Regions from separate parts of the Gracilibacillus saliphilus genome, predicted to be linked through region 1. Evidence: riboswitches for the same ligand, from Rfam matches in the RefSeq annotation. Region 1 holds a riboswitch; the other holds the start of a gene.
What was found. A riboswitch is a leader RNA that binds a small molecule or an ion and turns the genes downstream of it on or off. The one in region 1 is predicted to bind cyclic di-GMP.
Positions count from the first base shown of each region.

Region 2: another riboswitch for cyclic di-GMP. It lies ahead of GHT08_RS00895 (hypothetical protein); the one in region 1 lies ahead of GHT08_RS15400 (anti-repressor SinI family protein).

Region 1 covers NZ_WJEB01000025.1:9,307-13,526, reverse strand. The annotation lists gene GHT08_RS15410 (phosphotransferase) at 1-952, shown strand, start outside; gene GHT08_RS15405 (hypothetical protein) at 957-1,145, opposite strand; cyclic di-GMP riboswitch class I at 1,564-1,652, shown strand; gene GHT08_RS15400 (anti-repressor SinI family protein) at 1,688-1,822, shown strand; gene GHT08_RS15395 (NAD(P)/FAD-dependent oxidoreductase) at 2,170-3,387, shown strand; gene GHT08_RS15390 (ABC transporter ATP-binding protein) at 3,586-4,220, shown strand, end outside.
Region 2 covers NZ_WJEB01000001.1:223,177-227,396, reverse strand. The annotation lists gene sigI (RNA polymerase sigma-I factor) at 1-73, opposite strand, end outside; gene GHT08_RS00900 (DUF5667 domain-containing protein) at 258-1,352, opposite strand; gene GHT08_RS00895 (hypothetical protein) at 1,371-1,862, opposite strand; cyclic di-GMP riboswitch class I at 1,891-1,965, opposite strand; gene GHT08_RS00890 (hypothetical protein) at 2,132-2,887, shown strand; gene GHT08_RS00885 (hypothetical protein) at 2,902-3,987, shown strand.

The sequences.
Region 1 (4,220 bases):
AAGAGTGTATAAAATAAAGGCAAACTCACAACAGTATGCTTTAAAAAAATCAAGGTTATATCCAGATGACTTAGGGAGATGGCAAGCAATTCAACAATATATACAACAAAAACAGATATTAGGATTTGTCCCGATTTATTTTGCCAAAAGTAATCAACCATTTGTAATAGATCAAGATCAAATTTATTATCTGATGCCATGGGTAGAACAGGATTATACGGATCAGCCTATAGATGAATATGCATCTGTTATTCACGCCATAGGACGTCTACATGCTGCAACGATGGATTATCATCAGATTGCACCATTAAAACAAAACAAAGATGGTATGGAACAGCAATTTCAGCAAGAATTATCCAGCTATCGGGACCAAATGTTAAAGTACGTTCGCTATTTTGAAGCAAAGCGTTTTATGTCCCCTTATGAGTTGCAAATTTGCATGTATTATCGTGATATAGAACAAACATTTAATCAACTAGAAAGATGGCAAGAAATTTATTTAGATGTAATGGAAGAAACAAACGAAATGAAATATACCTTATGTCATGGGAATATACGACCTTCTCACTATGTGATCACACAAGCAAACACATATTTTTTGAATTGGGAACATGCATTGATGACATCTCCAACCTATGATTTAGTAAATTATTATCAATATTTATTTCAATTTCATGACTGTGATATGGGGAAAGTGACAGATTCATTTTCTATCTATTGTCGTTATATTGATTTATCGGACTATGAAAAATCTTTATTAGTTTTACAATTACTGTCTCCGGCAAATTGGTTTCATGAAGTATTTACCAGTGTGCAATCATCGAGAAATAAAAATAATATAAATTGCTCCATCAAAATTGAGCAGGAATATCGTAAGTTATTATTTGGGTTACAGCTACAAGAATTTATTTATAAAACATTAAAGTCAGAGCAATTTGAAGAAACGTATTAGAGCATTATATCCATTCTAATTGAAAAGCAATAAGAATACCAATTAGAATTCCTAACAATAAAACGTCAAAAGTAGTTGGTATAAATATTGTTCGTATCCCCTGAAAGATCACGATTGGAAGTGTACATCGTTCACAAATTAATATCCATTCTCGAGCCCAAGGTGGTAGACGGTAACGATAATAACGAGACAAAGTATCACCTCATTCACGATATAATAATTCATTATATTGTAGTTTATGCAGTAAAATTGGAATTGTACCCAAAATAAAAGTTTTAATTAAATTCATTTTAATGGAATACGTAATAAAATCTTTGCAAAATATATCTAGTTCAATTTTCTCAAAAATCTATAGATATGCAGGAATATAATTGATGCATATCGAATATATACTAGATAATAGGTACTATGGATTCGCAAAAAATCTATTGTTGTTTTATAGGGGGGTGTATAGCGGTAGTGTTCTTTTGGAATAATATAAGTTTAAGCTGATCGACGAATGAAAAAATTAGGAGCTACTGTTATAGTAACATTTAAGCAAGTGATAAGGATATAAGGGCTTGCATGATACTCTAACTATGGATTCGTACGTTGTATATTCGATAGATACAATCAGAAAAAGGCAAACCTATTGAGAGGTAGGGACGCAAAGTTACAGGTCCGTTTAATACATATGTATTCGGATGGCTGAGCTGCCTGAAATACAGTAGTGTATTTTAGGAGGGGAATACGTTTATGCCAACAAAAGTAAACGTGGATTATGAATGGATTTACTTGATAGCAAAAGCGAAAGCGGAAGGTTACACAGTAGAAGAAGTTCGAGAATTCCTAAAACAGAATAAATACAAGTCCAACGTGCAACCAAACTAATAATAAAACCCTACAAAATAGGGTTTTTTATTTTTTAAGAAAGTATATAACCATAGGGAGCACAACATTTTTAGAGATTTCAACACTATTTTTTAGCGCTTTTATGGAATTACACTACATAGAGTTTTCAATAGTTCCTGGTTTGTATCAACAGAATAATAGGATGTTTACGTAAATATTGCATTTTGATTTGGAAAAAATATTTGTTTTTAGATGGTGCTGGTTTATTAGACTGAAAATGACAATTTTGATATACTAACTGCGATCGATATGATACATACAAATCGTTTAAAAGGTGAAAACTATCGTAATTAATAATGGCTCTAAAACAAGAAGGGAAGGATTCGATGATAGGAAACAGACCTAAAATAGTTGTACTTGGAGCAGGCTATGCAGGAATGATGACAACCAAACGTTTAACACAACAATTTGCACCAGAAGAAGCAGAGATTACATTAGTCAACAAACACAATTATCATTACCAAACAACGTGGTTGCATGAAGTAGCTGCAGGAACAATTGATGTCAATCGCTCTCGAATTATGATTTCCGATGTCATTAATACTCGCCGCGTAAATTTTGTACATGATACAGTGGTGAAAATTAACAAAGAATCCAAAACAGTTCAACTAGAAAATGGCGAAATTAATTATGATTATTTAGTGATTGGACTAGGTTTTGAAAAAGCCGCATTTGGTATTCCTGGTATGGAAGAGCATGCTTTTTCGATTCAGAGTGTCGACACGAGTCGTATGATTAGAGATCATATTGAATATCAGTTTGCTCGTTATCGTAATGAGAAAAATCCTGATCCAAGTATGCTAACGATCGTTGTAGGTGGTGCAGGTTTCACCGGTATCGAATTTTTAGGTGAGTTAGCAGAACGAATTCCGCTATTATGTAAGAAATATGATATCCCACGTCAAGACGTAAGGATCATTGATATTGAAGCAATGCCTACCATTTTACCAAACTTTGATGAAGAATTATTAACTTACGCGAAAGAATCCTTGGAATATCGTGGTATAGAATTCAAGCTTGGTACCAAGATTAAAGAGGTGAAAGAAGACTCCGTTGTTGTTGGCGAAGAGGAAGAAGAAGAAATTAAAGCAGGTACGATAGTTTGGACTGGTGGTGTACAAGCTAATCGAATTGTAGGAGAATCTGGTTTTGAATTAACGAAAGGTAAAGTCAATGTAGATGCAACATTACGTGCTCCAGGACATGATGAAGTCTTTATTTTAGGTGATTGTGCCTGGGTAATGAATAACGAAACTGGAAAACCATACCCACCTACAGCCCAAATTGCCATACAGGAAGCAGATGTATGCGCGCATAATCTTAGAACGATGATTTATGGTGGTACATTACAAGAATTCAAATTCGATGATAAAGGAACAGTTGCATCTTTAGGGGGAAGTGATGCGATGGGCACGGTATTTGATGGCAATAAATTATATGGTATGCAGGCAAAAGTGATGAAAAATGTGATTGATGACCGCTACTTGTTCTTATTAGGCGGGCCAATGCTCGTACTAAAAAAGGGTAAATTCCGTCCGTTTTAACAGAACTATAAAAGAGGAGGAAATCATATGAAAAATACATTATTTTACACATTATTAACAGTAGTTGCGACCATTGCATATGTATTTGTTTCTAGGAAAATGGAAGATAAGCGGGATTTTCGCTAATAATTGTGAGCAGATACAATCAGGTGTCTGCTCTATTACATTACATAGACCTAGTACTTTGGAGGAGATGTCATGTTTTCGATTAAACAATTGGTTTTTAAGGATATACTAACAGTCAACAAATTGGAAATTGAATCAGGTAAAATTTACTGCTTATTTGGAGAAAGTGGCAGTGGTAAATCTACCTTGTTAAAAATGTTTAACAGCATGCTTACTCCTGATCAGGGTACTATTACTTATAAAGGTCAATCGATCGCAAACTTAGACCCTGTTCAATTAAGAAGAGAAGTGGTAATGCTTGGACAGGACCCCATAGTTTTTGAAGGAACAGTTCGCGATAACCTTTTAATAGGACGGCAATTTGCAGATGAAGCAGATGTCGAAGATCAGGTGTTGATTGATTTATTAAAAGACTTACGTCTAACAAAAGATTTAGATGAAGAAGCGGATAAACTATCTGGTGGTGAACAACAAAGGTTAGCATTTGGACGTGTGCTTTTGACGAATGCCGAAGTCTACTTGATGGACGAACCTACATCCGCTCTTGATGAAGAAACGGAAACCGCGATTATGGACTTGTTTACAAAGAAAATCCGTGACGAAGGTAAAACGGCGATCATGGTTACACATTCAAAAGAAGTCGCAGAAAAATATAGTGATGAAATTATCTATATGAACGACATAGTAACGAAAGAGGGTGCTCTTTC
Region 2 (4,220 bases), on a different contig from region 1:
TCAACTGTTCTCGACGTAACTCATTGCCTTTCTGTATCTCATTGATGATATGCTCGATGTCTTCTTGCTTCATCTGCTCCTCTCCCTTATCACTACTAAAAAAAGAAAGCTTTACCCTTCAACAGTCTTAAAATATGTAGAAAGATAAAGCATTTCTATATTTAATGTAAGCTATAAATAGCGACGGGTAAAGATATTTTCGAGAATTTTGTCGGAATTTGTTTTATTTTGCAACAACTATTGAATTCCTCGCCCATTTATTGATGATTCGGTTTACCATTTTCCTTTTCTTGCTTTTGACGATTTTCTTTGGCTTTTTTAGCTTGCTTTTTTTCGGCTTCTTCTTCAGCTTTCTCTTGCTTTTCTAGGGCCTTTTCTTCTGCTTTTTTCCGCTTTTCTTGAGCTTTTTCTTTTGCTTTTTCTTTTGCTTTATTAGCTTTCTCTTCTGCATCTTCTATTTTTTCTTGCGCCTTTCGCTCAGCTTTCTCAGCTTTTTCAGCAGCCTTTTGTTGTTTCTTTTCAGCCTTTTCTTCTGCCTTTTGTTGTTTCTTTTCAGCTTTGTTCTGTTTTTGTTCTGCTTTCACAACAGCTTCCGCTTCTTTATCATTTTCTTCCTCAACTTGTTCTGCAGCCGCTTCTTCACGTTCCTCTTGTAATTCTCTTTCTTCTTCTTCTTCTTTTTCTTGCTCTTGTTCATCTTCGTCTTCGTCTGATACAGCTTTTTCCGCTTTCGCTCTTAGATAGTTTTCTTCTGCACGCTTTTGATTTTCAAGCGCTTTTGCGATACCTGCTTTTGCTTCTTCTGGTAAATCTTCACGCTCTAATAAAGCTTGCAGTTTGATTGTACGTTGTTTGGCGCTTTCTCTTAATTCTTCTTCTGATTTATCTTGATCCTCCGCACTTTCTTCTTGATTTTCTTCATCGGAGTCTTCTCCTTGCTCATTTTCATCATTATCGTCACTATCAGGTAATTCTACTCTTTCTACTTCGTCAACCTCTTCATTTGCTTCCTCTTCTGATGCTTCTCGCTCTTCCTCTGATTCTTCTAATTCACTTTCTAAACGCTCCAAATATTCCTCATATTGTTCAATTAACTGTTCTGCTTCCTCGAGATTACCTTCTTCAATAGTTGCTTCTATTTCACTTAAACGATCATTAGCGAACTCATCTAATAATAACGCTCTTTCCATTTGATCCTCTGTTAGTGCAAGCTCTGTTTCCTCAATTAAAATCGATGTATCATATAATTCCTCATCAGGAGTTACCGTTTCCTCTGCTTCATTTGCAAACGCCGTATTCCCTACAAAAAATACACTAATAGTTGCTAGTGATAACCATGTTTTTAATTTCATATCTGCTATTCCCTCCATTTAAAATATAGTAATGCCTTCATTGAATGCATTAATTTGATTCTTGCTTTCCTGATAATGTTGTTCAGGTGTCATATAAGTAAAAATTAATTGGTGTTCCGAACCTTGGTGAAAGTAAACATCCCCACGAATATTTTCTTTTCGGTTCGTAATCAGTGCTATGTAATTCTCATCGTCTTCTATTAATTCTACTTTTTTAGAAAATGATGCTAGTACATCCTTTTTCAAGATATCAATCGTTTGTTCTTTGCTTACGATCGAGACTATTAATCTGGTTGTCCCATTAGAAAAAATCACGTTTTGCTCTTGTTCAGCAGTTGCTTCTTCATCAACCGACCAACCATCAATTTCTTCTATTTGGAAAACGTCATTTTCATACAACACTGCTTCTGTTTCTGCTTGTCCAGCATTGTTATCATCATTTGTAGCATCTTCACCTTGACCACAAGCACATAACATGAACAAACAGGTGATCATCATTGCTCGTTTCAACGTCTCACCTCCATCTTTTTTTCCCACTCTTGGCAGCTGGCTGACATGATTAGCCCCTATAGCTTTGCGTCACTGTTTTTCAACAGTTTTGCCTTTCTCCCTTTTCTACTACCTATACGAAAGAATCTAATCAAAACAGGGGGGAAACTGAAAATTGTTTTAAACGTAATTAACATTATGTCTATTATTTTTAATAGAACATTAACACTTTTTACAATGTATGATGCTACACTAGACTTGTAAAATAATAGATTGGAGGAATGGATGAAATGAAGAAGTTTGTTTCTGTTGTTACGTTGTTGGTGGTTGTTATGTTAGTTGCCTCCCCTTCCCTTGTCGCTAGTGTTCATCTTGATCCGAAAGAAGAAAAGTATGATGACTATGTTGCAGAACTTGTCCAAAAGCAACCAGGCATAACTACTGAAGAAGTGAAAGAAGCTATTGCTTTAGCTGCAGAAGAAACCCGAAAGCCAGAAATGGTTATTGCCAAACAAGCTTTAAATGAACTAAACCAAGCGATCAAACAGGAAAATGCTGAAAAGGATACCTCCATTTCCGTTATGGGCGGAAGTTCCGGTGCCTATAAATTAGAACCTGCCAGAAATAAAGGGGACTTATTCTATACTCCTTCCTCAACATTAGGTATCCAGCACGGTCATAATGGAATCTATCACACTACTACAAATATCGTAGAATCAATCCCTGACACAGGTGTTAGAAAAATAAAATACAATGCACGAAATGTTGAAAAAGATGCTGTTATGCAATCTGTCCAATCCTCGCAAACAAATCGGGATAAAGCTGCTGACTGGGCTAATTCCAGAGTAGGAGTAGATGCATATTCCTATAACTTTGCGACAAACCGCCATACAAGTAAATATGGTGATAAAAATTGCTCAAAATTAATATGGAGTGCTTATATGTTAGAGGCAAATATTGACTTAGACAAAAATCAAGGCTTCGGCGTCTATCCAACAGATATACGTGATAGCTCCTATACTGTTACGTATAACACCATTCAATAAGCTTAGGAGAGTCTATGAAAAATTTTCTACACTATATCGTTTTACTAGTATTGCTCGTTTTGATAGGCGGATGTGGAAATACACAATATGAAAGTATTCATGAATCAATCGGTCTATTATATTTTTCTACCTCTATAGATAAAAGTAATGGCAAAGGTAGTCTCTATACCATCGATTCATCCGGTAAGGTTGCCAATGTATTAGAAACAGAAGGCTTGGAGTTAGGAGAAATATATCATCAAAACGATACAGTGATCGTCAATGATGTATCACACAGTTATCTAATCGATGAAGATATCAGTGAAGAAACGCGAGAACAAAAAGAATATACCGCGATTTTCGCAGATTATATGGATGATGGAGAACGGGTCGAATTATACAACAGTGGATATGATGAAAATGGAACTTATCATTCTCATCTATATTGGGAGCACGAAGGCAAGATGCAATTTCAGGATCTACGCTATTTTATAACGACAGCAGGCATTTATGACGATTCGCTCTATGTTTTAGAAGAAAAAGAAACGGATGAACACATGGTACTACAAGAAATTGTGTTGGATGAGACTGCAGTAGACAATCCATTACTATCATTAGATTATCAAACCGACGAGCTTGTCCCATTAACTGATATGATCGTTACGGAAGAACTAATTTATTGTATTGTTGATATCCAACAGGAATATTCGGTCTTGGTGATCAATAAAGATACTGGAAAAGTCAATGAAAATAACTTTTTGTCATTCGATTCCAATGAGAACATGTCTACCTATTTACCTTATTCCGTCTACAATAGTATTCACTGGTCAGATAACCAATTATTTTTCTTAGATGGACAAGGTAGCTTGTATCAATTTAACAAAGATGGAGTACTAGAAACTACGTATGAGGTACCGGACACAAGTGATGAGAGCCTATATATTTTTCCATCTTGGTCGGAAAATGATTTGTATGTCTTTGAAATGACTGAGACTTCTTCGGTAAAAAAGATAAACTTGAGGGAAATGGATCTGGAGGATGAACTAGAATTAAAGGAAGGTTCATTTTCTGAGATTAGTGAACAGTTTTTGTATGATTTTGAAGTGATCAATGGGTTTTAAGCAAGGGGTGAGGCCTCTTGCTTTTTTATATGAAAATCCGCATTTATATTAGTATATATTCCTCTTACAAGCATTTTAACTTGTACATATTATATGGATATGTAACGGAAAGGAGGAAAACAATTGGCAAAGCAATCAAAACCGATGACAGCGAATTTAGCAAAGCAATTACTTTCCGATAGTAAAGTTTATTTAACGCCTGAGGGTAAGAGGATATTGAATAGTATGGTAAA